DNA from 2 places in the Sphingobium sp. KKT206 genome. Region 2 is predicted to be linked to the other one. Evidence: predicted binding sites of a transcription regulator. Region 2 holds the regulator's gene; the other holds the start of a gene.

Region 1 (15,657 bases), on a different replicon from region 2:
AGGACCCCGGCAACCGCCGCTTCGATGTAGCGGCTTTGCGTATCGTCCGGATCGCCGGGCAGGCCGCGGCGCGTCTCATGGATATCACCGACACGGCTCAGGATCGCAACGCCGTTCCATTGGCTTTGCCCATGCCATATCGCGTCATAGCCTGCGTCGCGGATCGCTGTTTCGGGAAATTTGCCCTGCGGCGCCTTCAGTTCCTGCAGACAGACGATGTCGGGCTCGGCTTCGCCCAGCCATCTTAGCAGGACAGGCAGGCGCCCGTTAATCCCGTTCACATTATAGGTGGCGATCTTCATCGTTGCGTTGACCTAGCTGGCGCGGGAGAGGCATGGGAATGGTTATAAGCCATGGATGATCCACACATCCCTGCGATCAGCCTGGCGCGTCGAGCGCCAACAAATCCTGCTCCTCTGGATGGCGATCAAAATAGCCGGCGACGAATTCGCATAGCGGCACGACCTTCAATCTCTTCTCCCGCACGTCCGCCAACGCGCCGGCGATCAGCTTACTGGCAATGCCTTGCCCTTCCAGCGCCTCAGGAACCTGCGTGTGCGTGAAGATCAATGCGCCATCGCGCCGTTCATAGGCCGCAATAGCCGTGCTACCATCGACCTTGAGTTCATAGCGGCTCTCGCCTTCATTATCGCGGACGTCCTCGTCTCAGCCATAGTCGGTTCCTCTTTCTTTCGGGTCATATGCATCGGCGATTTTCGCAGAGCCGGTCGATAGATCGAACAGATGGACAATGGCGCGGTTCCGCTAGAGCTGTCTGCTGACGAATGTGGCCTGGCCTTTGCGTTCCGATGCCGTGGCAGCCACAAGCCTTGCTGGAAAAAGCCGAGCTGCAGCGCTCATGAACAGCAGCTTCACCCGTCATTCATCGCAACATGCTATTTCATGTTCTGTCGCTTCTTCCCCCCTTTGGAGCGGCACCTCCCTGAACTTCGGTCCCGCCGCGAGCCTTGCTCTGGCGGGGCTTTTTTTATGCGTCCCCTGCTTTCATCACGATCGCCTTTTGGGTGTCACCTTGATGATTGCTTGTCTGTACGCGACCACCCATAGGGTCCAAATGGACCAAGAGACTTCCGAGCTCATCATGCGTGTCATCGCGCGCGCGCCGCAATGGCTTCGCCACGACCTGTCGTCAAAGGACCTCAACGCCCGTGGACGGGCCGAAGAAACACTCGCCGCCATGATCGTCGATGCGCTGTCGCACGGAACGCCGCTGGAGCCGGAAGGTTAAGCTTCGCGTGGGACCCTCCCATGGAGCATCTGTTTCGATGGGACGCCTTCTCCTCCCTGCCCTGCTTGTCGCCGCTGTTCCGACCGCAGCCTGCGCATCGGACAGCGAGCAGCTGACCATATATTGCGACGGCGGTCGAACCTTCCTTGCCAAGATCAGCCGGGATGGCGCGCTCGTAACGATCGGGAGACGGACGGTCGCGCTCAGGCCACGGGACTCATCGCTTGGGCGACGGTTTGAAGCAACAGGCGCTGCCCTGATCATAGATGGCGAGATGGTCGCTTTGGTACTCGATAACGATATCGATTTTCGAAACTGCCGGGTGAACCCGCCTGGTTCCTAGCTTCGGAACGCCGGATGAACGTCACCAGCCTGATCTCTCCTGTTTCGAGTGCTGGTAAACAGACATCTGCTTCTCTTTGATGGTCCCCGATTCGGAATGCGAACACGGCGAACAGCGACCGAATGATTTGGCGATTTCGATTCGGGCATCGCCCCTCGATTTTCTCTCGCGCTCGATATTTTGTGAACTCACGATCGCGTCGCGAAACGATTCAGGGAATCCATGACGTTGGATCCGTCGGATGCCCCAAGCAGGACCTCGTTCACCCCGAAACATGCGCTCGACTAACTTGACAGTCCGGGGAGTCATGGAGAACAGGAAGGGAACACACTGTTAGACCGATGAGACCAAGGAATGCCCCGCAATGCCATCCTCGAGGATTTGCGTTCGTCGATCGCCCATGTGACGGGCGATGGGCGCCGTCATGGCGTCCATCCTTTCGGCCTTGACGATATCGACGATCATCTGCCCGGAAATGGTCTTGCAACCGGCGCATTGCATGAGGTTCTGGGCTCTCCCGACATTTGCGACGACGCAGCCGCAACGATATTCATCGCAGGCATATTGGCGCGCATGGAAGGCCCGGTTTTCTGGTGTCTGCGCTGGCGCGATTTGTTCACCCCTGCCCTCGACCTTGCAGGCCTTCATCCTGACCGCCTGACCATCGTCGAGCCTGGCGATGACAAGGGCGCGCTGATCGCGATGGAAGATTGCCTGCGCGTGGCTGGCGTCGCCGGCGTTGTGGGCGAGGTCTCAAAGCTCTCGACGACCGCGTCGAAACGGCTTCAGCTTGCTGCCGAAGGGTCCGGGGTGACTGCGTTCATCCTGCGTCGCGCCGCCAAGGCGGACGCACTGATCGAGGGCTCTGCAGCACAGACCCGATGGCGTGTTACGGCATCACCGAGCGCAGATCTGGGCATCCCTGCCCTTGCCCGCCCGCGCTGGTCGGTCGCGCTCGAGCGCGTCCGCGGCGCAGAACCTAAAAGCTGGATAGTGGAGGCCTGCGATGCGCAGGGTCGTCTCGCTCTACCTGCCATACTGGTCGACAGACCGGATCAGCAGGAAGCGTGGCGTATCGCCGTCTGAGGCGAACGCAGCGCCATCCCGGCCGCCGCTTGTCACGGCCATAGAATCGCACGGTCGCAAGCTGATCGCGGCGGTGGACGTGCTTGGCCGCAGCCTTGGCATCACGCCCAGCATGAGCGTCACCAAGGCAAGGACCCTGGTGCCCGATCTTGACGTGCTCGATGCAGACGAAGCGGCCGACGCGCAAGGGCTTGAGCGGCTCGCCTTGTGGGCAGGGCAGCGCTACGCCCCCTTCGTCGCGGTCGATTACCCCGATGGCCTATGGCTCGACATCAGCGGATGCAGCGAACTGTTCGGCGGCGAGGAAGCGCTGGTCAAGGACCTGTTCCGCCGGGTGAACGGCTCGGGCCTTACAGCACAGATCGCTGTTGCTGACACGGCAGGCTGCGCGCATGCGGTCGCGCGCCATGTCCCTGCCGGTCGCCCGGTTATCATTGTTCCTGGAGACCAGAAGAAGGCGGTCGGCCTCCTACCCCTTGCCGCCCTGCGCATCCCGGCAAAAGTGGCAAGCGATCTGCACAAGATGGGCTTCACCCGGATCGAGCAACTCATTGCCGAGCCGCGCGGTCCCATTGCGCGCCGCTACGGACATGAACTCTACCGCCGCCTCGACCAGGCCCTTGGCCATGCGCCAGAGGCGATGGCCCCGATCTTCCCGCCGTCACTGCCCCAGGCGCGCCGCGGGCTTCTTGAACCCATCGGTACGGCCGACGCCATCGCGAAGGTCATCGGCGATCTCACCGACGACATTTGCGCTGCGTTGATGCGGGACGGTACCGGCGCGCGGCGCCTCGACCTCCATTGCGAACGGGTCGATGGCCAATATCAGTCCGTCAGGATCGGGATGGCATCTCCTACAAGGGATGCCCGGCATCTGACAAAGCTCCTGGTTCCCAGGATCGAGCGGATAGATCCAGGCCTTGGGATCGAGACCATGATCCTGATCGCGCCGATCGTCGAACCACTCCGCAGCGCACAGGCTGATCTTGCAGGCGATACGCATCGCGGCCCGGACCTTGGTGCCCTTATCGACGCGCTGGCGAACCGTTTCGGCTATGACCGGCTGTACGGCACGACGCCCTGCTCGTCCGCCATGCCCGAACGCACGGTCAAGCGAACAATGGCGCTGCGCGAGGGTGCGGATCGGCGCTGGAACGCTGTCCTGCCGCGCCCGGGCCGCATGATCGACCCGCCTGAGCCGGTCCAGGTGATCGCGATGATGCCGGACCATCCGCCTGCCCAGTTCGTCTGGCGGGGCAAGCGGCGCAAGGTAGTTCAGGCCGATGGTCCCGAACGCCTCCAGGGCGAATGGTGGCGCGCCAAGGGCCTGGAAGCCGACAGCCCCTATCTCGTGCGCGACTATTTCCAGGTCGAGGTCGAAGGTGGCGGGCGCTACTGGCTGTTCCGCTTGGGCGACGGCCAATGGTCGTCGACCGGACCCATGGCCTGGTTCATCCATGGCGCCTTCGCATGAGCCTTGCCGATCAGCGCTATGTCGAGTTGCAGGCGACGAGCCATTTCAGCTTCCTGCGCGGTGCATCCTCGCCTGAGGAACTGCTGACCGCAGCTGCCATGCTGGGCATGCCTGCCATCGGCATCGTGGATCGCAATAGTCTGGCGGGATTGGTGCGCGCCTGGGACGCTGGCCGTTCGACGGGCGTGCGCGTCATCAACGGCTGCAGGCTGGATCTTTCCTGTGGCACCGGCCTGCTTATCTATCCCACCGATCGCGCAGCCTATGGTCGCCTTTGCCGGCTATTGACGCTCGGCAAATCGCGCGCCGGCAAAGGAAGCTGCGAACTCCATTGGGATGATGTCGCGACATGGAGCGAGGGGCTGATCGCCATCCTTATCCCCAATAGCGATGACGCAAAAACGCAGGCGGACCTCGTCAGCGTCTCATCGATCTTTCAGGAACGCAGCTACCTCGCGCTGACCCTACAGCGGCAACCCGGCGATGCGTTGCGGTTGCGGCGCCTGACACAGATGGCACAGCAGGCGCGCGTCGCGACCGTCGCCACCGGCGATGTCCTCTACCACACGCCCGAGCGCCGGATGCTGCAGGATGTGGTGACCTGCATCCGCGAGAAATGTACGATCGACGATCTGGGCGAGCGACGCGAGCAGATCGCAGACCGGCACCTTAAGGACGCCGACGAGCTGGACCGGCTGTTCGTGCGCTATCTTGGGGACACAGGGCCAGTTCGGCGAAGTGTCGCTATCGCCGAGCAATGCCGCTTTTCCCTTGAAGAGTTGCGCTATCAATATCCCGATGAAATCGGTAAAAGCGGGCGTACACCGCAGCAGGAACTTGAGCGCCTTACCTGGGCAAAAGCCCCTGCCCGCTATCCAGACGGCATCGACGACAAGACAAGGGCCCAGCTGGAGCATGAGCTGCGTCTCATCGCCCAGCTCGATTACGCACCCTATTTTCTGACGGTCCACGCGATCGTCGATTTTGCGCGCTCGAAAGACATTTTGTGCCAGGGCCGGGGATCGGCCGCGAACTCGGCGGTCTGCTACTGCCTTGGCATCACCTCGATCGATCCGGTGCGCACCGAACTGCTGTTCGAACGGTTCGTGAGCGCCGAGCGACGCGAGCCGCCCGATATCGATGTCGATTTCGAGCATGAGCGGCGCGAGGAGGTGATCCAATGGATCTACGAGACCTATGGCCGCAACCATAGTGCGTTGACTGCCGTGATCTCCCGCTTCCGTACCAAAGGCGCGATCCGTGAGGTCGGCAAGGCGCTTTGCCTGTCGACCGATGTCACCGACGCGCTGTCAGGACAGGTCTGGGGCTGGAGCCGCGAGGGTGTGCAAGACCGCCATGTCGCCGAGCTCAATCTTGATATGACCGATCGCCGCCTTGCCCTCACGCTGGAGCTGTCGCGTCTGCTCATGGATACGCCGCGCCATTCCTCGCAGCATCCCGGCGGCTTCGTGCTGACCCGCGACCGGCTCGACGAGTTGGTGCCGATCGAACCTGCCCGCATGGATGATCGCCAGATCATCGAATGGGACAAGGATGATATCGACCTTATGGGGTTTATGAAGGTCGATGTGCTGGCATTAGGCATGCTCAGCTGCATGCGACGCGGCTTCGATCTCCTGCGCGAGGAGAAGGACATCCACCTCGACCTAGCCACGATACCGGCCGAAGACCCGGCAACCTATGCGATGATCCGCAAGGCTGACACGCTTGGCGTCTTCCAGATCGAAAGCCGGGCGCAGATGGCGATGCTGCCCCGTATCAAGCCAAGGACATTCTATGACCTGGTCGTCGAGGTCGCCATCGTTCGGCCCGGCCCCATCCAGGGCGACATGGTCCACCCATATCTAAGGCGCCGCGAAGGCAAGGAAAAGGTCAGCTATCCCAGGCCGGAGCTGCGCCGGGTCCTTGAAAAGACGCTCGGCGTCCCGCTCTTTCAGGAGCAGGCGATGCGGGTCGCCATTGAGTGTGCCGGGTTCACCGCCAGCGAGGCGGACCTTTTGCGGCGGGCGATGGCGACGTTCAAGCTGACCGGCGGGGTCAGCCATTTTCGCGACAAGCTCATCGGCGGCATGGTCGAACGCGGCTATGAGCAGGCTTTTGCCGAACAGACCTTCAAGCAGATCGAAGGCTTTGGCTCCTATGGCTTCCCCGAAAGCCATGCCGCAAGCTTCGCGCTCATCGTCTATGCCTCCTCCTGGCTTAAATGCCATCATCCAGATGTCTTCTGTGCGGCGTTGTTGAACGCCCAGCCCATGGGCTTTTATGCACCAGCCCAAATCGTCCGCGACGCACGCGAACATGGCGTTGAGGTCCGCCCGGTCGATGTGAACCATAGTCGCTGGGACTGCACGCTTGAAGTGGGGAACCGGCGGTACAAGGCCGTGCGCCTTGGGCTGCGTATGGTCCGCGATCTTGCCAATCCGGACGGCGCGGCGATCGTCTCGGCCCGCGGCGCAGAGCCCTATGCTTCAGTGGAAGAAATCCAGCGCAGAGCCGGCGTGGGTGCTGGTGCGCTCGATCGGATCGGCGATGCTGATGGCTTCGGCTCGCTCCGGCACAGCCGTCGCACTGGCCTGTGGGATGTGAAAGGGTTGCGCGACAGCCCCCTGCCCCTTTTTGCCGCAGCAGACGAGCGCGAGGGGAAGCTCCGCGCCGAAGCGGTCGAACCCGAGGTCGCGCTCTCGCCGATGGCGGAAGGCCAGGAGGTAGTGGAAGACTATCGCAGCTTCGCGCTATCGCTCCGCGCCCATCCGGTAACCTTTCTCAGGGAGGATTTGGCAGCGAGGAAGATGGTCCCGTGCGCGGCGCTTTCTGACATCCGCGATGGTCGCTGGGTCAATCTTGCAGGGATCATCATGGTGCGGCAGCGGCCCGGCTCTGCCAAGGGTATCATGTTCATCACCATCGAGGACGAGACCGGGATCGCAAATCTTGTAGTGTGGACCAAAGTGTTCGAGGCCAATCGCGGCACTGTCCTTGGCGCATCCATGCTCGGCGTGCGCGGTCAGGTCCAGAAAGAAGGCGAGGTCATTCACGTCATTGCCCAACGGCTCGAAAATCTGTCTGGATTACTGGCAAGCGTGGGCGAACGGAGCGATCTTTCCAACGTCTTCCGCCCGGCGCGCGGCGATGGCGCGAAGAGTGGCGGCGGACCTGATCCCCGGGACCCGGACAGCAAATTGCTCGGTCGAAAAGCGCGTGAGATATACATCCCTGACCTGCGGCTGGGATCAGGCATCATGCCCGGGAAGCCGACCGAGGGCATCGAGGTGAAGCCAAGAAATTTTCGGTGAGAATGTCAACATCGACATCGGCTCAGACAAAAATCGGAGGGCGTGATAGAGCAGTTTTGCGAGATTTCTCGTCGCCAGATCTGCTTGATTAGCCTTTTGTAGCTGCCGACCCGCGCGATCTAATCAGAACCCGATACGGAAGCCTACCGGTGTCGACCCATGCCGGACGCTCAGCGCCCGATTTTCTATCTCCAGCAGCAGACGTTCCGCTTTTCCGACGGATGTCGACCAACATACGCCGTTCACTTATGCGGGACGCTGCGATCACGATCGCTCTCGACCATGAGGATCGCGTTGATTGTCCGTAGCTGCTCGGCCAGCACGCCGGCGCCATCAGCGAGCGCGTGATTATGGTGCGCGCAGTAGATGCGCTTGTTAACGCGGCGGCCACCCAATGCGGCGGGGAAGAGATGCTCGCGCGATCCGGCGGGCTCGGCACAGATGATGCATGTTCGTCGTGCCATGGTGTTCGCCTAGAGACAGCCCTCGACATATTCGATGCTGGGCGAACCAACTGAGATCCCACTGACTTTCCCGCCGTTTATCGAGAATTTGATGCCGCGTTCTCCGCCCGGTTCATAATAGAAGAGCTTTTTATCGGGCGGCTCGGAGTAGATGTCCGGCAGCTGCTTGAGCCCGGCATAGGCCTGGCGCACCGCCGCCTCAGAATCGCCGAGCTTCACTCCACGGTCAGTCATGAAGGTCGGTGCGGGAGGATCGAGATAGGCCTCGACCGTCGTCACCACCCCGCTTTCGACCAGCATCTGCAGATTCTTGGGTCCTCCGATTACCTCATAGGCAAGGCACGTCCCGTCGCCAGCCTCGGTGTAATGGCCATCGTCGCCGATTTTAAGGCCCGATGCCGCCTGCGCGCTGTCCGTCGTTACACCGGCCTCGATCCCGCCCCAGCCAAACGGCGTCAGCACTCGGCAAGTCATGCCTTTGCAGGCTGCGAGCGTCGTAGACGATGCCGACGGCGACGGCGCTGTCTTCGCAACTGGCGAGGGCGCGGGCTTGGGGAAGGCCGTTGGCGTGCTGGCGGTGGCTATGGGAGCCGGTGGCGCCTGTCGGTTCGCATAAGCGACAACCGTGATGACGGCTGCTATCGCCAATCCACCGATGAGCAAGCCCCGGTGCCGAGCCGAGGGCGGGTTCGGATTTGCCAAGGCCTCTCGAACCGGCGCGGTCTTTGGGGCTGCCGGCCCGAGCGTCTCGTCGTAGGCGCGGCGACGCTCAGCATCGCGCAAGGTGGCATAAGCTTCGTTGAGTTGCTTTGCGCGGCGCTCACCCTCGGCTTTCAGTCCGGTGAAGGTGTCAGGATGATATCGCCGCATCATCGCCCGGTAGGCGGCGTCGATGACCTCCTGCTCGGCGCTCCGATCGACCCCTAGAATCTCGTAATAGTTTGGCACGCGCACCCCCATTCAGGCAGATGAAACGAGAGGCACGGTCGAAGCAAGGCAAAGCTCAATCATGCGGTGCTATTCCGACCGAGAAGTCGATGACGCTAGCACCCGGCGCAGGCTTCTTGGGAGCCGCCGTTCCGGAACTGGCCCTTCGTAGTGATTCTGCGATGCCGTTCAGTAAGGCACTGGATGGCAGGATTGTCTCACTACACGGCGTTTGGCACTTAGGAAAACCGACCCATTCCGGCCACTCAGTCGCCGACTTTCCATACCCAGGTGCGGTCAGTCTGCTTTCCCATTCTGGACGCGCAAGACAGGCCTTTAGACGACTGTGTGGTAGGGGACGTAAGCCGAAGCTGCCGCTGGCTTTATTAAAAAGCCGGTGCCCGGTCATTAGCGCATTCGCCGATGCAGGGTCGCGTCGCCTTGAATGGTATCCTATGTGTCATGATCCAATCGAAATTCTATGCGTCATCGGTCGTCGGTTTGGTTGATCAGCGGCTGTCCGCGAGAACTCTGGACCCCTAGACGGCCTCGTTCGCTCCAAGCGTCGGTCTGCTCTCGGTCCTATGCGCCGTTCAGAACCGGCTTAGAGGAAGATTTCTCACGTTTGGCCGTCACCAGTTTATCAAGCAGATCGCCGACAGCTTGAAACGGACAAGGGTATTGGGCTACCGACGCCAGCGCTGGCTACAGATCATTATCCCCGAAGCCGATAGCGGGCACTTCGCGTTCAACCGGAACGGGACCATGCGCGAAGGGTTGTTGCCATAGACCGACAGGAGATGATCATGGTTGCACGACCCTATTGGAAAGGCCAGATCCGGCTCGCGCTCGTCTCCATCCCTGTCGAGATCTATTCCGCCACCAGAAGCGGTGCTACGATCGCTTTCAACCAGATCCATGAGCCTTCGGGTAAGCGTATTAAATATGAGAAGATCGTGCCTGGCATCGGGCCGATCGACCTGGACGACATCGTCAAAGGCTTTGAATATGCCAAAGGCGAATATGTGCTGCTGGACGAGAAAGAGATCGAAGGCGTCAAGCTGGAGAGCAAGAAGACGCTGGAGCTGACCCAGTTCGTCGATGCGCATGACATCGACATGATCTATTTCGAAAAGCCCTATTATGTCGTGCCCGCCGACGACCTGGCGGAGGAAGCCTTCATCGTCCTACGCGAAGCGTTGCGGCGCAGCCGGAAGGTTGGCCTTGGCCAACTCGCGATGCGCGGCCGGGAATATGTCGTCAGCATCAAGGCATGCGGGCGCGGCATGGTGATGGAGACGTTGCGGTATGCCGATGAAGTCAACAAAGCTGCGCGCTATTTCCACGAGATCGGCGATGGCGAGCCGGATGACGAATTGCTCGATCTCGCCACGACCTTGATCGACAAGAAGACCGGTAAGTTCCACGCGAGTGATTTTCACGATCGCTACGTCGATGCGCTGAAGGAGCTTATCGAGCATAAGAAGAAGGGCAAGACGCTTAACATCGACAGCGACGATGAAGGCGGTGCTGATCCACGTGGGAATAACGTCGTCGATCTGATGGCGGCACTCAAGAAATCCATCGGCCCGGCCAGCAAGGCCAAGGCGACGGCGAAGAAGCCAGCGGGCAAGGTAGCGGCCAAGAGCGACGCGAAGTCGGCAGGCAAGACATCCGCCAAAAAGCGGGCGTGACGGGGACGTCCCTGGATCATGAGTGACGCGACCAGGGATCAGACGCTGCGTGAAATGGCCGCCCATCGTGGTTTCAAGCTGGTAAAGTCCCGCAGGCGCAAGGTTGGTGCGGGTGATTATGGCAAATATGGGCTCACCGATGCGGGCGGGAAGCCTTTGCTCGGGGTTGGCGATGATGGGCTGACCGCCTCGCTGGAGGATATCGAAGCGTTTCTGCGCAAGGGCGCGACAAGCAGCTGGAAGGCATCGGCTCACGCCATGCCTGTATGTGCCGCACCGACAAGGAAAGCGACAACAGCGACGCATGAAAACGTCGAGCCCGCCCTCCGACCGCGCGCGAGGCGTTCCATCGGGCAGACGCCAACGCCCGCGAAGAAAATAGCGGCCAAGCCTGCGCCCACGCCCGAACCGGGCCCGCTCCGCATTCGCGCCGCCAAGCGGACCGATGCGGCAGGCATGGCGGTGCTGCTGCGCCAGCTTGCCCAAACGACCATCGATGAACACGGTGTCGCGCATAATCTTGAGCGGGTCAGGAAGGCTAGAGGCGGCGCGATCGTCGCTGTTCTGGAGGGGATCGTCGGTTGTTGCGGCTGGACGCTGATACCCACGCTTCACCATGGCCTGATCGGCCGGATTACTGTGTTGCTGGTGGATGGGGCGCATCGCCGCCGAGGCATCGCGACTGCCATGCTGGATGCTGCGACAACGGCGCTGCGCGAAGCAGGATGCACGCGGATCGAAGCGATGAGCGACATCGACATCAAAAATGCGCATAATTTCTTTCGGGCTTCGACGTTCGAGCAGACCAGCTACCGCTTCGCGCGCGCCATCGATGCGGAGGCGTGATCGTTTGCGATACCCCCGGAACGAGTTGGCACGCTTGCGGATTGAGGGGCAAAGCAACGGACCGAACCAACATGGCAAAGGCGCAGGACAAAAGCCCTAAAGACAGTCTCGACCTCTATCGGGCAAAGCGTGACTTCGCACGCACGGCCGAGCCTGCTGGTGCGGAGTTTCCGACGGCCGGCAACGGCTTTGTCGTCCAGAAACATGCAGCGTCGCGGTTGCATTATGACTTCCGGTTGGAACTGGACGGCGTGCTGGTTAGCTGGGCCGTCACCCGTGGGCCGAGCGCCAATCCCGACGACAAACGCCTGGCGGTGCGAACCGAGGATCACCCGCTTGATTATGCACGGTTCGAAGGCCTGATCCCCAAAGGGGAATATGGCGGCGGCACCGTCATGCTGTGGGACAATGGCACATGGGAACCGATAGCAGGTAAAGACCCGTGCAAGACACTGGCCGAAGGGCATCTCCATTTCATCCTGCATGGCCGCCGGATGCAGGGAGAGTGGGTCTTGTTCCGGCTCAAGCCACGCGGAAAGGAGCGCGGCGAAAACTGGATATTGCGCAAAGTCAGCGACGCTTTTGCCGGCGGGTCGGACGATCTGGTCAGTCACCATCTCACCAGCATCGACAGTGGCCGCACGATGGAGGAAATCGCCGCTGGCAAACCCATTTCCCAGCGCAAAGTCGCAAAGGCGAAGGCGACTGCGCGCGGGAATGCCAAGGGCGATGTCCCGCCGCCTTTTCAGCCTGTGCAACTGGCGACACTTGTCGACCATGTGCCTGCAGGCAGTCATTGGCTCCATGAGCTAAAATATGATGGCTATCGCACGTTGCTGGCCATCGGCGGCGGCAATGGCCGCGCCTATACACGATCCGGCCTCGACTGGTCCGATCGCTGTGCCGGGTTGATCGCCGACGCGACAAAGCTGGATGCATCAAGCGCCCTGATTGACGGCGAGGCCGTGGTGATCCTAGCCGATGGCCGCACCAGCTTTCAGGGTTTGCAGGCGGCGCTCAAGGACGATCCCGGAAAAATCGACTATATGGCCTTCGACTTGCTGGCATTGAATGGCGAGGATTTGACCGGGCGGCCCTTGCTTGAACGCAAGGCGATGCTCGCCACGCTGCTCGGCGATGGCGCGGGCCATATCCGCTATTCCGACCATATCATCGGGCGCGGCGAGCAGTTGTTCGAGCGCTTTTGCGGCGCGGGACTTGAAGGCGTCATCTCCAAGCGGGGGGATGCCCGCTATTCCGGATCGCGATCGAGCGGCTGGGTCAAGACCAAATGCACCCGCCGTCAGGAGTTCGTGATTGTGGGCTGGTTGCCCTCGGACAAGCAGCGCGGGTTCCGTTCGCTGCTGCTGGCCGTCCATGACAAAGGCACGCTTCGGTTCGCCGGGAAAGTCGGCACCGGCTTTTCAGCGGACGAGATGGAGCGGCTGCTGGCCTTGATGGCACCGCTAGCCCGGAAGACGCCGACGGTCGAGGCCCCGCGCGCGGCAGTACGCAACGCACACTGGATCAAACCGAAACTGGTCGCCGAGGTCGCCTTTGCGGAATTTACCGACGAAGGCGTGCTGCGCCATTCAAGCTATCTCGGATTACGCGAAGACAAGAAGCCGGAAGCGGTGGTGCTGGAGGTCGAAGCGCCCGTCGAACAGGCGACGCAGCCCGCCGCGACCAACGGCGTTAAGATCAGCAATCGCGACCGGGTAATCTTCCCGGAGGGCAAGCTCACCAAGGGCGAGCTAGCCGACTATTATGAAGCGGTAGCGGATATCATGCTGCCTTGGGCAGGCAGTCGGCCGATCAGCCTCGTGCGCTGCCCGCAAGGCCGCGACAAGAAATGCTTCTTCCAAAAACATGATGCTGGCAGTTTCGGCGACGACGTCAAACAGGTGGGCATCCTGGAAAAGGACGGCCATGAAGAACCCTATCTGTTCGTCGATACGCCCGCAGGGCTGCTGACCTGCGTTCAGATGGGGACGATCGAATTTCACGGCTGGGGTGCCCGGATCGAGGATGTCGAGAAGCCCGACCGGCTGGTGTTCGATCTTGATCCCGACGAGGGGCTGGCGTTCAAGGATGTGGTGTCGGCGGCCTTCCATCTGCAGGATATGCTGGTGCAGATGGGGCTCGTCACCTTTCCGATGATGACCGGTGGCAAGGGCGTGCATGTGATCGCGCCGCTGACCCCCAGCGCCGAGTGGCCGCAGGTCAAGGATTTCGCGCATCGTTTCGCCACCGCGCTGTCACAGGCCGACCCCGACCGATTTACGGCTGCGCTCGCCAAGGCGAAGCGGACGGGCAAGATCTTCATCGACTATCTGCGCAACCAGCGCGGCGCGACCGCCGTCATGCCCTATAGCGCACGGTCGCGGCCGTTCGCACCGATCGCGGTGCCGCTCAGCTGGGAGGAACTGCGCACGCTGGACGGCCCGGACCAATGGCATATCGGGGACGCAGGCGAAATGCTGAAGCGCGCCGCTTCCAAGGATCTGGCCCATTGGGGCAGAGCCGACCAGATCCTGCCCGATCTTTAGTCTGTTGCGGCCAAAGACGTCGTCATTCGGTGAACCGGGGCATGGCCAAGCCTAACGCAGGAACTGGCGGCCGGGGTGGCTCGTAATTCGACCTTCAGCCTTCGGAGCGACGGCGAAATGTCCGCTCGCCATTCATCAGCAAGGAGCCATCATGGCCGATCGCCTCACCCTGCAAGATCCACGCGACCAATATCCCAAACCGCCTTTCCCCAAGCAGCCCCAGCCAGCCCCAGGCATAGCGGCGCAGATGGACCCGACACCGGACCATGGCGAAGAGAGCTATGTGGGGTCGGGCAAGCTTAAGGGGCGCAAGGCGCTCGTCACGGGTGGCGATTCCGGCATTGGTCGGGCAGCGGCTATCGCTTACGCACGGGAAGGGGCCGATGTCGCCATTGCCTATCTGCCCAGCGAAGAGAGCGATGCGCAGGCCGTGATAGCTCTGATCGAAGCGGAGGGGCGCAAAGCCGTCGCGCTTCCCGGCGACGTGATGGATGAAGCCTGGTGCCGCCAGTTGGTCGACGATGCCGTCGCCGGTCTTGGCGGGTTGGACATATTGGTCATCAATGCGGGCCGTCAGCAGTTCCGGGACGATGTGCAGGTGCTGAGCTCAGATGATTTCGACCGCACGATGAAGACCAACCTCTATGCGTTGCACTGGATCGTGCAGGCGGCGGTGCCGCATCTGCCTGCCGGTGCCTCGGTCATCACGACCGCGTCGATCCAGGCCTATGATCCATCGGCCATCCTCCTCGACTATGCGACGACCAAGGCGGGGATAGTGGCCTATACCAAGGCGCTGGCCAAGCAACTGATCGAGAAAGGCATCCGCGCCAATGTCGTGGCGCCCGGCCCCTTCTGGACGGTTATGCAATCCACTGGGGGTCAGCCGCAGGAAAAGGTCACGAAATTCGGCGAGCAGAGCCAGTTCGGCCGCCCCGGCCAACCCGTCGAGATCGCGCCCATCTATGTGCTGCTGGCGTCGCAGGAGGGCAGTTATATCACCGGCGAGGTCTATGGCGTCACCGGTGGTGCGGGTATTGCCTGAACGGTGCGGTGTTGCCGACGTGCCCAAATCACCAAACATTGTCTGACAGCTGGTTGGCCACCGGCGCGTGCGATCCGTGTTAACAGGTGATCTCTGCCCTCGACCCGAATCAGCCGTTTGGCGACCAAATTTCTCATCGCAACAGCAGACCGTCCGCAATTCTATTTGTAAGCTCGCAAACTGCTGCAAAGCCGGACTGGCAGCTGCTCCGATTCATGCTGCAACGAAGCTGCTTTCTGGCTGACATTGAACCAGCGGCATCTCACTACAATCTCGCAATCAAAGATATTTCAGCCACCAGATATCCTTGCGGCGCTGCTTGAGCCGGGCGAACCATCTCGTTGGAAAATAGAGAACCGGGATCAATATAAACACCCAGATCCATACCCACCTCAGATTATCGACACCGAACACGGCGCCCTTCGTCGGGCCGTAAAGCAGCATCGCGATATTGTAGAGCAGCTTGAGCGTGTAGAGATGGAGGATGTAGTAGAACATCGGCGCGCCGCCCAGCATGGCGAGCGTCGGCATCATCTTGCTATCCTCGAACTTCTCGCACAGCGCCAGCAACAGGCATCCGGTGCCCACGGTCAGCATCAGGAAGAGCAGCGATGGCGGATATTTGGTGAGCGCGAGGAAGCTCATGACGGTTCGCAACGACGTGTC
Region 2 (15,657 bases):
GACCGGCAAATTGCTCGCCTGGAACAACCGTCTCGCACCCGGTCAGCCCAACCCCGCCAGCATCCACCACGGCATGAAAGTGCGCAGCGGCGTCAAGCATGTCATCACCAAATGGTATCGCGAAAAGCCCTGGGGCTGAGCGGATAATAGGACGGCGATAAGCGTCCAAAACGCAAAACGACCGGCTCGCACGAAACGAGCCGGTCGCTTGGCAAACCGCAGGGCCGTGCAGGCGGCCCTGCGGCTTATATCAGAAGGCTACCGTCATCGACGCGGCGATGGTGGTGCCGATCTTGTAGCGGTTATAATAGACGCGGTTGCCGTCCTGCTCCTGGAACTCCTGGAACTTGCGGCCCAGGATGTTGCGGGCTTCGAACTTGAACTCGCTGTTGATGCCGCCGGGCAGCTTGACGCCCTGCCGCGCCACGAAGTCGAGTTGTACGCCCGGCCGTTCCTTGATGTCCGGCTGCAGGTTGGGACCACGGCTGGTCACGCGGTCGCTGGCATAGGTCAGCAAGAGCGTCTGCTGCGACAGCTTGTCCGTGTCTTCCAGGCCGATCTGCAGGTTGACCAGATGGTCCGACTGACCCGTCAACGGCACGCCGTCGAGGAAGAAGTCGGACGCGGCTGGCGGATCGCCCACAGTGTAGGTGTAGGGGATGGTCGTATCGCCATCCTGCACCTTCAGTTCCGACTGGGTGTAGGTATAGTTGCCGATCAGCACGATGCGGCGGCTCTGGAAGAAGGACGATTCCGACCAGCCGTCGAGCGGGATATATTTCTGCACTTCCAACTCGGCGCCATAGAGCGTCGCTTCGGGCGCGTTGGCAAAGCTGGTCGTGACATTATAGGTGTCGGTGATCGTGGTGTAGGTTTCGATCGGATTGTCGATCTTCTTGTAGAAAGCCGCAGCCGTAATCCGCTCGTCACGCCCCATATACCATTCCGCCCGAACGTCGGCGTTCCACAACTCGCTGTCCTGCAAGAAGGGATTGCCGCGGAAGAAACGGTTGGATTCGGTGTCGAGATAAGGCTGGGCAATCAATTCACGGAATTGCGGCCGGGCAATCGTCTTGGACGCGCTGGCGCGCAACTGCAGACCCCTGGCCGCTTCGACCGTGACCGTCACGGCTGGCAACCAATAATCGTTGCGGATCTCGTTGAACGGGGTCAGCCCCGTGCTGTAGACGTCCACGCCGGTTACCGACATGTCGCCCTTTTCGTAACGAACACCCGCGTTGATCGACAGGCCGGGGAACAGTTCCGCCTGCACCTGACCATAGCCGGCATGGGTCCGCAGCGCTGCGTCATAAACGGGGTAGTTGCCCGAAAATTCCAGCAAGCCGATATCATAGAGCTGGATCGACGCATCCGACAGCAGGAAGTCGGGACGCAACTGCTGCACGGGGACCGGCAGGTTCACCGCATCGAAGTGCAGTTCGTAACGCGACGACCGACGCTTGGTGTCGTTGAAGGCATAGCCTGCCGTCAGCGAGAAGCCCGGTGCGATCTTGTAGCTCAGATCGACGCCCGCGAACCACAGATCTTCGTTCAGGTCGCTGAACGTGACCGACGCATCGCCGCGTTGACGGTTGAGCGCATTGACGAAACGGTCACCGACCGGATCGATGGCCAGATCGCGGTTGGTGCGAACATAGACGAACTCGCGCTCATAGGGCGCTTCCCGCTGCGAATTGGCAAAGCCGCCGCGCATGTCGAGGCTGAGCGCATCAGACAGCTTGAACTCACCGACCAACTGCGTGTCGATCAACTGCCGCTCATACCAGGCGGTATTCTGCTGCAGGAAATCGGCTTCCTGAATGGTGCCATCATTCTGACCGATCGCCAGCGCGCTGCGCTTCAACGTGTCGCGAATATAGAGGTTGGTCCAGCGCAGCTTCTGGTCACCCAGTTCCAGCCCGAAGCCCACGAGGCCGTTGACCGTGACTTCATTGTCGGTGCTGACCTGATTATAGCTGCGGCCCGCACCGGCCGCGACATCGAGCGACGCCTGCTGCAGGTTTTCGCGGGTGCGCCACTTGTTGCTGTACGACGCAGTCGCGATCACACCCAACCGTCCGTCGCTGCCGACATCGACGGCGGTGCCGCCGTTGATCGAGCCCGAAAAGTTGAAGGGCGCGCTGTTGGTCCGCTGAACGACCGACGTGGCGGAGTTCAGGAACTGCATCGAAATGGCCTGCTGTTCGGCCCGGCTGAGATTCGGGAATGGCACGCCGCTATTGATCGCCTGCTGAAGCAGCGGCGGTACATCGCGCGAACTGTCGTCGAAACCGGTCCAGTCGGACTTGGCCCCATAATGGGTATAGCCCATCTGGCCCGACGTTTCGGTATTGGCCGAGCTGCCGACGCCGATTTCCAGATAGCTTTCGCTCGGAATGGCCTTGGTCGTCAGGTTGATGACGCCGCCGCCGAATTCGCCGGGGAAGTTGACCGAATAGGTCTTCTGCACCAGCGTCGAAGCGATCACGCTGGTCGGGAAAATGTCGAGCGGAACGACGCGCTTCAAGGGTTCGGGGCTTGGCAGCGGCGAGCCGTTGAGCAGGGCGAGCGAATAGCGATCGCCAAGACCACGGACATAGACATAGCCGCCCGACACTACCGACAGGCCGGTCACGCGCTGGAGCGAACCGGCGATATCGCCTTCGCCCGTGCGGCGGATGTCGGCGGCGGACAGTACGTTCACCACCTGCGGCGCGGCCTGCGACACATTGCTGGTACGACGGCCGGTGACGACGATGTCCGCACCAGGGATCGACACATCGACCCCGTCCTGCTGCGCGTCTTCTTGGGCAGCGGCGGGCGACACGGCACCACCGGCGTCGATTTGCGCCATGGCCGCAGGCGCGACCAGAGCGGATGAAATCAGGAGCAGGCGCGCCAGGCTGAGCGGCTTCGACATGCTAAATGTCCCCCTTTGGGATATGCAGTGCAAAAGAAGGCGGGGAAGCGCAGATGCACGCTCCCCCGCCCCTGTTGAGGTCGTGGGTCCGATCAGGTCGTCGGAATGGCGGTGCAGTTACCGCTGGTGCTGCCGAAGCTGGCGGTCACCGAGTTGCAGGTCCAACCGGCATACCAGGTGTCGCTGCTGTCCTTGACCGCACCGATATAGTTGGTGGTGTCGAACGCTGCGTCGAGCGTCTTGGGATCGATCGCGGTGCGCGCCGTTTCGGTCGCACCGTTGATGAACAGGCTGGTCAGCGACGGCGTGTAGCTGATCGTGCTGTTCGCACCGGCTTCGAAGATCGACTGGACGGCGGCGGCATCGACGCCACGGCTGCCCTTGAACGGCGTGCTGTTGCACTGCATCACAACCGAGATGTAGCGCGGCTTGCCCGCGTCCTGCAGCGCCGTGTCGGCGTCGCGGGTCGTGGTCGTGCTGTCGATACGCAGGCAGCTGTTGGTCGGCGCAACGATGATGCCGTTGGCCAGCGTCAGGTCCGCACCGCCGCGCAGCAGCATGGCCGAACCGTTGCTGCCCGTGGTCGAACGGTGGATGTAGGTGAAGTTCGCCATCTTCAGATACTGACGCGGCAGCGCATCTTCGCCATTGTTGGCGGCCGAACCACCGTTGGAGTCGGTTTCGAGGAAGCCGTCGCCAATGTCGTTGCCAGCGCGCTGGGCGCTGATGACATATTGCACGGTGCCGCGATAGCCGACGTCGGAGTCGAAGTTATCGTCTTCGTTGCCGGTCAACACCAGATGCTTGAAGTGGACGTTGCCGCCAAAGGCTTCGATGCCATCGTCCGAGCTGTTGTGAACCTGGATGTGGTCAAGCTGCGTGCCGCTGCCGACGCCCGAAGGGGTCAGACCCTGCAATTCGCTGCCACCGGCGAGCGCGAAGCCCGAATAGCGGATCTGCACATAGGACATGCGACCCGAATTGTCGGCATCGTTGGCGCCGCCATACAGAGCGCCGCTGCTGCCTTCCGTGTCACGTTCGCACGCGACCGTGCCGGCCGCTGCTGCAGGCGCGATGCAATCGGTGATCCGCGCACGGCCAAGCAGCACGACGCCGCCCCACTGCTGCGACGTCTGATCGTCGGCGTTGCCCAGGACGTTCGATTCGCTGGTGAAGATGATCGGCTGCGATGGCGTGCCAACAGCATTGATCTTGTTGCCGCGGTTGACGGCCAGATAGGCCGCACCCGTGGTCGCAAACACGACAACGCCGGGCTCGATGTTCAGCGTGACTTCGGTGTTGGTGCTGGCGGCACCCTGGTCGGTGCCGACGTCGACACGGCCGGGGAGCGAGTAAAGAACACCGGCAACCTTCGGCAAAGTGGTGCTTTCGGTGAAGCGGGTCGGGAAACCACAGTTCAGCCAGGTGTTGCCATTCTTGTCCGAAATGGTGCCGCGCGCGGTCAGGTCAGCCGAACCGGAGATGTTGGGGCATTCCGCCGCCGGGGTCACGCCGGTCGGCGTGGGGGTCGGCGTTGGCGTGGGGGTCGGCGTCGGCGTTGGCGTCGGCGCGGGAATGACGATGGTGCCTTCGCCGGGCGAGGAGATGTCGTCTGCGCCGCAAGCGCTCAGACCGACGCAAGCGCAGCTCGCCATCAGGATCGTTTGGATACGGTTAATCTTGGCCATGTCGTCTCCGCTCCGGCTGCTGCCGGGATATGTTCAGGATGCGGAGCGCAGGGGAAAATCGAATCGGATAACGCCCCCTGTCACCCTCAAGGAGGGCAATTAGGCGCGGGACGTGACAGGCTTGTTGGTATTTCATGACACTGGAGCGTCATTTATATGACGATTATATGACTCACATGTCACTATGATGACAATTGCCATAAGGACAAGGGTAAGGGTGCCGCCCTCATGAGCGACACCCTTACCCTATAATACGAACTTGCATGCAAAGGTTGAATAATCAGCGCATGGCGTAGCTGGTCTGGATGCGGCTAATCGCGCGGCGCGCAATGTCGCGCGAAGACGCTTCTTCGCCATTGGCCAGAACCAGCACGGATTCGGGCGCAAAGCGGGCGCTCTTATAGGCATCATGCGCGTCGGCGACGCGACCCATGCCGAGATAAGCGTGACCAAGGTTGATCAGTCGAGCCGGATCGCTCGCCGCATCGGGGCGAACCGCGTTCAGCCGGCGCGCAGCCTTATCGAAATCGCCGCGCATCAGCGATCCTGCGGCCAGGCGGCCATCGGGCACGCCCACGACGACGACCTCGTCCGGTGCGGCCTGAGCCATGCCCGGCGCGACACAAGCCAGCGCAAAACCCATCATTACCGCTACCGTCTTCATCCCAATTCTCCTGAAAAAAACTTCTTACTATAGCCAGGAGTATTTCATTTAGATGACATGGACGCAAGAGTGCGCATTTTCGATGAAACAAATTTGTTTCACGTAAAAACAGCAGCTTATGAATATTTCATCCCACTGTCATAAAATCGTAATCGAAAGGACAGGTTCATGTCCATCGATTCGCGACGTGAGTCGCGGGTAAGGCTCCGGCGAAGATCGCACGCGAGGCCAAGAACAACGATGTCAGGGAATAAGGTCCGGGAGGTTCTGTTGCCCGGCCCTCCCGGAGGCCGCTGAATTCCCTTCTGTTGCCCGGTGGGTTCAACCGCGCTATTTTAGGGTAACGTCAGGCCGTGAGGCCCTCAGTTACGCTGCAATGGCGAGTGCTTCGTTATCGTTGGCACTTGTGAGTTTTGCACAGTTTAACGGCTTACACGGGCCGGGTAAAAACATCGCCTTTGAACACACGTCGATCCTAGTTCGGCCCCGTCAGACATCCCGCCGGGCATGACGCCCATCGGGATATGTGGTGGAACCGCCGGGTACTGCCCCCGGGTCCGCTGCGTCTATTATACGACACAATTTATCACCATAGCCGGGCGAACCCGGCACGCTCTATATGCGCGCGCCCGCACGGCTTTTCAAGATGTTCCGTCAGCGTTGCACGCCGACAGACTCTATCAACCCGCCGACCGTGGCTGCCGCGCCAGGAACAGGGACGACCGCACCACAGGCGTATCGATCAGCTTGCCCTTCATCAGCGTCCGTAAGCGCTCGGCCCCGTCAGGGTTCAGCATCACGACCCGCGTGCCCCCGGCCGGCAGCGCCTCGATGGTCGAAATCGCGAGAGTGTGGCGTTCGCACATGGCTTTGACGTCGGCCAGTTCCGCCTTGATATTGATCGCGCGGCTCATATGCCCTGGTCCTTCGAACCAGTGCGACAGCCTATATAATGGTTGAGATCGCCCAAGAGGGTCGCTCCTTGCTGGCAAGCGGGAGCGCGATCGTCTCTCGGTCACGCGAATGCTTGCAGGCAGGGTTCGCGTCGATGGCTGCCCATAGCAGGCGCAACGCCCTTTTGTCCCGATGTTTCGGCTGCGATATTTCTTCACACGCGCCCGCTTCCCCTCGCCCGCCGACCGCCCTATAGCCTTGTCCCCATGATCCTCGTCATCGACAATTATGACAGCTTCACCTGGAACCTGGTCCATTATCTGATGGAACTGGGCGCGCGGGTCGAAGTCGTCCGCAACGACGCCATTTCGGCGGGCCAGGCCCTCTCCAGCGGCGCCAAGGCCTTCCTGCTCTCGCCCGGCCCCTGTACGCCGAACGAAGCGGGCGTCAGCCTCGACCTCGTCGCCGCCTGCGCCGACGCGGGCGCCCCCCTGCTCGGCGTATGCCTTGGCCATCAGGCGATCGGCCAGCATTTCGGCGGCAAGGTCGTGCGCGGCGGCCTCATGCACGGCAAGACCTCACCCGTCACCCATGACGGCACCGGCTTGTTCGCGGGCATCCCCTCGCCCTTCACCGCCACCCGCTACCACTCGTTGATCGTCGAGAATATTCCCGCCGAACTGGTGGTCAACGCGACCAGCGAGGATGGCTCGGTCATGGGCTTCCGCCACGCGACCCTGCCGATCCACTCGGTCCAATTCCACCCCGAAAGCATCGCGACCGAACATGGCCACGACATGCTGGCCAATTTCATGCGGATCGCCGGCATGAAGGTGAAGACGCGCGAAGCCGCCTGACGCCTGTCCTATCGGGATGGGCTTTGCTATGCTGCGCCGGTCACTTTCCAAATCTGTCGGCAATAGGAAATCATATTTCAAATTGTGCGGGAAAAGTGCGAAGTTAAGCCCAAACGGCCTCTCGACTTACCGGCCCTGTCCCGACTAAGGCGAAGCGTCATGACCCGCCTGCCCGACCCCTCCTCGCCGCTCGACGCGCAGGCTGCCGCCATCGCCTTCGACCTGCTGTTCGATGCGGACCTGCCGGAAGCGGAGATCGCGACCTTCCTCGTCACCATGGCCCGACGCGGCGAAAGCGCGATCGAGATCGCCGCCGCCGCCCGCGCCATGCGCGCCCGCATGATCCCGGTCACTGCCCCCGCCGGAGCCATCGACGTCTGCGGCACCGGCGGCGATGGCCATCACACGCTCAACGTCTCGACCGCCGTCTCGCTGGTGGTCGCCGCCGCTGGCGTACCGGTCGCCAAACATGGCAATCGCGCGGCGTCCTCCAAGGCCGGAGCGGCCGACACGCTCGAAGCGCTGGGCCTGAATCTCGACCATGCCGCCACCACCGCCGAAGCGACGCTCGCGGATCTGGGCATCGGCTTCCTCTTCGCCCAAAACTACCACCCAGCGCTCAAGCGCCTCGGCCCCATCCGCAAGGCGATCGGTGAGCGTACCATCTTCAACCTGATGGGACCGCTGGCCAATCCGGCCGGCGTCCGCCGCCAGTTGGTCGGCATCGCCCGCCCGGCCTATGTCCCCATCTATGCGGAGGCGCTGGCCGAACTGGGCGTCGACCGGGCCATGATCGTATCGGGCGACGAAGGGCTGGACGAACTCTCGCTGGCGGGCGGCAATGACATGGCCGAAGTTACTGGCCACCGCCTGATCGCGATGCACCGCATCACTGCCGCGGAACTCGGCCTGTCCACCCATCCGGTCGAAGCCATCAGAGGCGGTGACGCGGCGCATAATGCCGCCGCCCTGCGCGCGCTGCTCCAGGGCGAGACTGGCCCCTATCGCGACGCCGTGCTGCTCAACGCCGCCGCCGCCTTTGTCGTCGCGGATGCCGTTGCCGACCTGCGCGAAGGCGTCGAGGAAGCCGCCGAGACGATCGACCGCGGCCTTGCCAACGCCCTGCTCAATTGCTGGATTGCCTATACATGACCAACAAGCTGATCGAGATTTGCGATTTCAAGCGCGAAGATGTCGCCCGGCGCAAAGCCGCAACCAGCATAGCCGCGCTCCACGCCCGCGCCAGCGAACAGACGCCCCCACGCGGCTTCCGCAAGGCGCTGGACGATGCCGCCCGCTCCGGCTTCGGCCTGATCGCCGAGGTCAAGAAGGCCAGCCCCTCCAAGGGGCTAATCCGCGCAGATTTCGATCCCCCCGCCCATGCCCAGGCCTATGCCGCGGGCGGCGCGGCCTGCCTTTCGGTCCTGACCGACGAACCCTATTTTCAGGGTCATGACGATTATCTGATGGCCGCCCGGTCTGCCTGCGCGCTGCCGGTGCTGCGCAAGGATTTCATCGTCGATCCCTGGCAGATCCTCGAAAGCCGCGCGCTCGGTGCCGACGCCATCCTCATCATCGTCGCTGCCCTGGACGATGCGCAAATGAAGGATATCGAGGATACCGCGCTTGGCCTCGGCATGGACGCGCTCATAGAGGTGCATGACGAAGCCGAACTCGACCGCGCGCTGAAACTTCGCTCACGCCTGATCGGCGTCAATAATCGCGACCTGCGCGACTTCACCGTCGACTTCGCCCGCACCTACGAACTGGTGGGCAAAGCTCCCGAAGGCTGCACCTTCGTCGCCGAAAGCGGCCTGACCGGCCATGCCGACCTCACCGCCATGGCCGACCATGGCGTCCGCTGCTTCCTCGTCGGGGAAACATTGATGCGACAGGCCGATGTCGAAGCCGCCACTCGCCACCTGCTGACCGGCGCATGAGCGACCTCACCCATCTCGACCCAGACGGCGCAGCCCGCATGGTCGACGTGTCGGCGAAAGCCGTGACCGCGCGCGAAGCCGTGGCGGACGGACGGATCGAGATGAGCGAGGAGGCCGCCGCCGCCATCCTCGCGGGCCTGGTCAAGAAGGGCGACGTCCTCGCCGTCGCGCGGGTCGCGGGCATCATGGCGGCCAAGCGCACCGCCGATCTCATCCCGCTCTGCCACCCGATCGCGCTCAGCGCCGTGACGATCGATTTCGACCTGGACGATACTGGCGTCCGCGTCACCGCCACCGCCCGCACCGCAGGCCAGACCGGCGTCGAGATGGAAGCGCTGACCGCCGCCTCCGTCGCTCTGCTCACCATCTACGACATGGCCAAGGCGATCGACAAAGCAATGGTCATCGACGGCGTCCGCCTGCTCAGCAAGACCGGCGGCAAGTCGGGCGACTGGCACAGGCCATGAGCCTGCTGCCGGTTGCGGAGGCGCAAGCCCGCTTGTTCGCACTGGCCGAGCGGCTGCCCGCCGAAAACGTGTCAGTGACGGCCTGCGCCGGTCGCTGGCTCGCCCACGATATCCTCGCGCAGCGCGCCCAGCCTTGGGCCGACCTTAGCGCCATGGATGGCTATGCCGTGCGCGCCGCGGAGGCTCCCGGCCCCTGGCGCGTCACCATGATCAGCAGCGCAGGCGGCACACCGCCACCGCCCCTTGCTCCGGGCGAAGCCTGCCGCATCTTCACCGGCGCGCCCTTGCCCGAAGGGGCCGACGCCATCCTGATCCAGGAAAATGCGACCCGCCACGGCGACAGCCTCACCGCCACCGCCGCCCCGCTTCCCCCCGGTCGCCATGTCCGCCCCGCCGCGTCGGACTTCGCAAAAGGCACCCCCCTGCTCAAAGCAGGCTCACGGCTCGGCCCGACCCAGATCGCGCTGGCCGTACTGGGCGGCCACGGTCACTTGCCCGTCAGACAGCGGCCCAAGATCGCGCTGCTTTCGACCGGCGACGAACTGGTGCCGCCCGGCGCACCAACCCCGCCGGGCGCTCTCCCCTCTTCCAACGCCCCCATGCTCGTCGCAATGCTGGCCGCCTTGCCCTGCGAGGTCATCGACCTCGGCATCGTAGCCGACGATCTCAACGCCATGGTGAACGCGCTCGATCGCGCCCGCCAGGCCGACATCATCGTCTCGACCGGCGGCGCATCGGTCGGCGATCATGACATGGTCCGCCCCGCCCTCGCACAAGCCGGCGGCACGCTCGATTTCTGGAAGATCGCAATGCGCCCCGGCAAGCCGCTGATGGCCGGACGGATCGGCGATGCGCTGTTCCTGGGCCTGCCCGGCAATCCCGTCTCCGCCTTCGTCACCGGCACGCTGTTCCTGCTCCCGCTGGTTCGCCATATGGCAGGCGCAAGCGCTCCGCTCCCCCCCCTTCACGAAGCCCGCCTCGCATCCCCCCTCCCCGCCACCGGCGACCGCGACGATTATCTGCGCGCCTTCCGCAGCGACGGCGGCATCGTCTCGGTCACATCGCAAGACAGCGCCGCCACCGCCGCCATGGCCCTGGCCGACTGCCTGATCCGCCGCCCCGCCGCTTCCCCCCCCGCCGCCACCGGCGACACGGTGCAAATTCTGCCCCTGCCCTGATCCACCCGACGCTTGACTAACCTTCATCTGTTTCCTATGCGTTCCTTATACGTTCCACGGAGGACCGCAGCCATGTTGACGCCCAAACAGCAGGAATTGCTGAGCTTCATTCAAACCCGGTTGGAAGAAGGCGGCGTGTCGCCCTCTTTCGAGGAGATGAAGGATGCGCTGGATCTGCGCTCCAAGTCGGGCATTCACCGCCTGATCAATGCGCTCGAAGAACGCGGCTTCATCCGCCGCCTGCCCAATCGCGCGCGCGCGCTCGAAGTCTTGAAGCTGCCCGATGCCATGCACCGCATCCCGGCCCCGGTCATCGCGCCCAAACCGCAGGTGTCGGCACCACAACTCATTGCCGCCAACGACGTGATCGAAATCCCGATGCACGGCCGGATCGCGGCAGGCGTCCCGATCGAAGCGATGGAAGGGCAAACGATGTTGTCCGTTCCTGCCGCGCTCCTTGGCGCAGGCGACCATTATGCGCTGGAAGTATCCGGCGATTCGATGATGGAGGCTGGCATTCTCGACGGTGACTTCGCGCTGATCCAACGGACCGAAGTCGCGCGCGAAGGTCAGATCGTCGTTGCCCTGATCGACGAGAATGAAGCCACGCTCAAATATTTCCGCCGCGAAGGGCAAAGGGTCCGTCTCGACCCGGCCAACAGCGCCTATGAACCGCAAATCTACGACCCGCGCCAAGTCCAGATTCAGGGCAAGCTCGCCGGGCTGCTGCGCCGCTATAATTGAGATCGGGGCCGCGCATACAACGGGCGCGGTTTCGACGGATAATAGCGGCGCGATCGCTTAGGGGGCGGCACCATCCAGGGGTGGGCGTCCCCAGCCTGACGCACCGTGCGAATGGTGGCATGGTCCAGATCGATGGCCATGCCGCCGGTTCGCGCCAACAGGCGGCGGTCGATCTTGAGCCAGCGCGGGCGGCACCAGCGCGGCAGGCCACGATCGGCAATCACGATGTCCGCCGCCGCGCAATCGCGGGCGAAGGTCACGCGGTCCACCAGCATAAAGCTGCGGGTTATGAGTAACTGCCAACGCCGCCCGGCCGCCATCAAACCGACCGCGCATAGATCATCCGAACAGCGCGCCTGCGGCAGTCGCGCAATCGGTTCCAACGTCCCGTCATAGCCCGCGCTCTCCGACAACACATCGCGCACATAGTCGCCCGCCCCCGCGCGCAATATCGCCATGCGCCCATCGGGCGTGCGCACCGCGACATGACGGCCATCGCCGGTCACTAAAATGTCGGGCGGCGACAGCAGCAATATGGCTATGACGCCCGCCGCCACTGGCCCCAATCCCAGCCAACGCCACCGGCTGCGCCACAGCAAACACCAGAGCAGCCCCGCCATCATCCCTGCAAAAACGAACGGCGGCACCGACGGCGTCAACATCGTCGCCCAAGGACTGGCCGACACCCCATGGGCGATCATCAACAGCACCGTCAGCGCCTTCTGCGTCAACCACCAGAAAGGCGCGCCGAGGCCGACCAGATCGAACAGCAAGGCCAGCGCCTCCAGCGGCATCACGACAAAGGTGGTCAGCGGAATCGCGACGATATTGGCAAAAGCCCCCAACATGCCCGCCTTGTGAAAATGGAACAGCGCGATCGGCATCAGCACCAGTTCGATGACGAAGCCCGTGGCCAATGTCACCAACAGCATCCGGCCGATCTTGCGCCAACGCGCCTCGTCCCGCGCGGCGGCAAAGGCTCGGAATCGCTTATGTTCGGCCAAGGCCACCAGCGCCGTGACGGCGGCAAAACTCATCTGAAAGCTCGGCCCGACCAGCGCTTCGGGCCAGATGATAAGCACGATCAGCGCACCCGTCGCCACCAGCCGCAGCGTGATCGCATCCCGCCCCATCGCTAGACCGCCCAGCACCAGCAGCGCCGCGATGCAGGACCGCACAGTCGGCACCTCCGCCCCCGTCAGCAACGTATAGCCGACCCCCGCCAGCGCGCCCCCCGTGGCCGCGATCAGCATCAAAGGCCAGTTGAGCGCCGCCCGGCGGCTGAGCGCCATCACCCGCATCAACAGAAAGATGACAGCCCCGATCAGCGCCGTCACATGCAACCCACTGATCGACAACAAATGCGCCAACCCGCTATTGCGCATCGCTTCGGCATCCACCTCGGCAATGGCCCCCTGATCGCCGGTCGCCAGTGCGATTGCGATGCCCTTCGCCGGATCGTCTACTTGTCCGGCAATATGCGTAAACAACCGCGCCCGCAGCCGCGGCGCACCTGTGGCAGGCCGCACCATCTCGATCGGCTTCAGCGCCTTGCCGGTCGCGCCTATGCCCTGGAAATAGGCCCGTGCGGCAAAATCACAGCCCCCCGGCACGCTGGGCGGCGCTGGCGGCATCAACCGCACCCGAAAGCGAATCCGCGCACCCTCGCCCAACCCATCGGGCACGTCGCTCTCCGCGATATTGACCCGGATGACTTGCGGCAGGGTCGGCGCGCCGACCGGCCGCAGCATCGCCCGCACCATCTGCTGCGCCGGAACCGCACGCACCGACAGGACATCGCCCGTGACCTGCACGAACGTCGCCCGCGCCAGCGGCGGCTCCCCCAGCATCAGTGCCTTCCCCCAGATGAGAACACACCCCATGCAGGCCAGCACCCCGCCCGCCACCATCATCCGCCGCAACCGCGCGCCTTCGGGCAGCAAAACCCCCACACAGCCCAGCGCTAACGCACCGCAGCAAAAGGCCAGCCACGCCATCCGGTGCGGCAACGCGAACCAGGTCGCGATGCCCACTCCCAAGGCGATCGGCGCCCAAAGCGGCACCTGCTCCCGCTCTTTCTCCAGCCAGCGCTCCACCCCTGTAAACCCGGCGCGCAGGCGTGTGGCGACCTCGACCATAAGGGAGGTTTGTCGTGGCTCGAAAGCCATGCTAGGGGGCATCGCATCCATGGATCAGAAGGGCGAATGTCAGGCAATATGGCGGTGAACGCAACGGGAATGAACAAGCCGGTGGTGACCCGTTTCGCCCCCTCGCCAACAGGCTTCCTCCATATCGGCGGTGCCCGCACCGCCTTGTTCAACTGGCTGTTCGCCCGTCATCATGGCGGCAAGTTCCTGCTGCGGATCGAGGATACCGACCGCGCCCGTTCGACCGAGGAAGCGGTCGCCGCGATCTTCGACGGGCTGGACTGGCTTGGCCTTGGCGGCGATGAACCGCCCGTGTTCCAGTTCGAGCGGACACCGCGCCATGCCGAAGTCGCCAACGCCATGCTGGCGGGCGGCCATGCCTATAAATGCTATGCCACGCCGGAAGAACTGGCCGCGCTCCGTGAAGAACAGCGCGCCGCCAAGAAGCCGATGCGCTATGATGGCCGCTGGCGCGATCGCGCACCCGAAGAGGCGCCCGAAGGTGCCCCCTTCGTCATCCGCCTCAAGGCACCACGCGAAGGCGAGACAGTGATCGAGGATGCGGTCCAGGGGCGCGTCGTTGTGCAGAATGCCGAGCTGGACGACATGATCCTGCTGCGGTCGGACGGCACGCCCACTTACATGCTGGCCGTGGTTGTGGACGATCATGACATGGGCGTCACCCATGTCATTCGCGGCGACGATCATCTCAACAACGCCTTCCGCCAACTGTGCATCCTCCGCGCGATGGAATGGGAAGAGCCGATCTACGCGCATATCCCGCTGATCCACGGATCGGACGGAGCGAAATTGTCGAAGCGCCATGGCGCGCTCGGCGTCGACGCCTATCGCGACGAGATGGGGATGCTGCCCGAAGCGGTGCTGAACTATCTGCTGCGCCTGGGCTGGGGCCATGGCGACGAGGAATTCATCCCCACCGCCCGCGCCATCGAACTGTTCGATATTGCGGGCGTCGGCCGCTCGCCGTCGCGCTTCGACATCAAGAAGCTGGAGAATCTTAACGGCCATTATCTGCGCGAAGCCGATGATGCCCGCCTGGCTGCACTAGTGGCGCCCCGCGTAGAAGCCCGGCTGGGCAAGCCATTGCCGGACACTGGTCTAGCACTTTTGGGCGAGGCGATGGCTTCGCTCAAACCCCGCGCCAAAACGCTTAACGAAATTGCGGAGGGCGCTGAATTTCTGTTCAAAAATTGCCCGCTCGATTTTGACGAAAAGGCGTCGGCTCTGCTAGACGAATCGGCACGCGCGCTGCTGGCAAAGACCGCCGACGCTCTCTCGACCACGCCTGTCTGGACGGTCGAAGCGATCGAAGACGCGATACGCCGCGTGGCAGAGGATGCCGGTCTGGCACTGGGCAAGGTTGCGCAGCCTTTGCGGGCCGCGCTCACCGGGCGCACCGTCTCGCCGGGGATTTTCGATGTCCTCTTCCTGTTGGGGAAAGAGGAAAGCTTGGAACGGCTGACCGCTGTGGGCACGCACGGTTAAGTTGATGGCACTCAAGGAGAACAATATGTTGGATAATAATGCCACTTTGACCGTCGGAGGAGCGACGAAAGACTATGCCGTCATGGACGGTTCGGTCGGTCCCCAGGTCATCGACGTTCGCAAGCTGTACGCCAACACCGGCATGTTCACCTATGATCCGGGCTTCACCTCGACGGCGAGCTGCGAATCCGGCCTGACCTATATCGATGGCGACGAAGGCGTTTTGCTGCATCGCGGCTATCCGATCGGCCAGCTGGCCGAAGAATCCAGCTTCATGGAAGTCTGTTACCTGCTGCTGAACGGCGAATTGCCGTCCAAGACCGAGCTGGACGACTTCATCACCACCATCACGCGCCATACCATGGTGCATGAACAGCTCACCACCTTCTATCGCGGCTTCCGTCGCGACGCGCATCCCATGGCGATCATGTGCGGCGTGGTCGGTGCCCTGTCGGCCTTCTATCATGACTCGACCGACATCAACGATCCGCTGCAGCGCAAGATCGCCAGCCACCGTCTGATCGCCAAGATGCCGACGATCGCGGCGATGGCGTATAAATATTCGGTGGGCCAGCCCTTCGTCTATCCGCGCAACGACCTGTCCTACACCGCCAATTTCCTGCGCATGACCTTCTCGGTCCCGGCGGAAGAA

What was found. Region 2 encodes LexA, which represses DNA repair genes until DNA is damaged. Its sites were predicted from a motif close to GTTCCNCNCTTGTTCT; they were not measured.
Region 1: a site for LexA is predicted at 1,904-1,919, ahead of ACZ2HM_RS20310 (ImuA family protein). Genes of this name have one in related genera too.

Annotation. Positions count from the first base shown of each region.
Region 1 covers NZ_CM145765.1:494,056-509,712, reverse strand. Annotated here, with positions in the region: gene xth (exodeoxyribonuclease III) at 1-302, opposite strand, end outside; gene ACZ2HM_RS20320 (GNAT family N-acetyltransferase) at 379-600, opposite strand; gene ACZ2HM_RS20315 (DUF6771 family protein) at 860-1,249, shown strand; gene ACZ2HM_RS20310 (ImuA family protein) at 1,947-2,678, shown strand; gene ACZ2HM_RS20305 (Y-family DNA polymerase) at 2,599-4,152, shown strand; gene ACZ2HM_RS20300 (error-prone DNA polymerase) at 4,149-7,466, shown strand; gene ACZ2HM_RS20295 (hypothetical protein) at 7,709-7,930, opposite strand; gene ACZ2HM_RS20290 (DnaJ domain-containing protein) at 7,940-8,890, opposite strand; gene ku (non-homologous end joining protein Ku) at 9,664-10,551, shown strand; gene ACZ2HM_RS20280 (GNAT family N-acetyltransferase) at 10,570-11,397, shown strand; gene ligD (DNA ligase D) at 11,469-13,946, shown strand; gene ACZ2HM_RS20270 (SDR family oxidoreductase) at 14,098-14,991, shown strand; gene ACZ2HM_RS20265 (acetyltransferase domain-containing protein) at 15,271-15,657, opposite strand, start outside.
Region 2 covers NZ_CM145764.1:991,807-1,007,463, reverse strand. Annotated here, with positions in the region: gene ACZ2HM_RS04750 (prolyl hydroxylase family protein) at 1-139, shown strand, start outside; gene ACZ2HM_RS04745 (TonB-dependent receptor domain-containing protein) at 251-2,920, opposite strand; gene ACZ2HM_RS04740 (hypothetical protein) at 3,013-4,608, opposite strand; gene ACZ2HM_RS04735 (tetratricopeptide repeat protein) at 4,889-5,272, opposite strand; RNA gene ssrA (transfer-messenger RNA) at 5,567-5,921, opposite strand; gene ACZ2HM_RS04725 (hypothetical protein) at 5,953-6,186, opposite strand; gene ACZ2HM_RS04720 (anthranilate synthase component II) at 6,433-7,023, shown strand; gene trpD (anthranilate phosphoribosyltransferase) at 7,183-8,175, shown strand; gene trpC (indole-3-glycerol phosphate synthase TrpC) at 8,172-8,963, shown strand; gene moaC (cyclic pyranopterin monophosphate synthase MoaC) at 8,960-9,430, shown strand; gene ACZ2HM_RS04700 (molybdopterin molybdotransferase MoeA) at 9,427-10,608, shown strand; gene lexA (transcriptional repressor LexA) at 10,681-11,352, shown strand; gene ACZ2HM_RS04690 (ComEC/Rec2 family competence protein) at 11,343-13,490, opposite strand; gene gltX (glutamate--tRNA ligase) at 13,557-15,005, shown strand; gene gltA (citrate synthase) at 15,031-15,657, shown strand, end outside.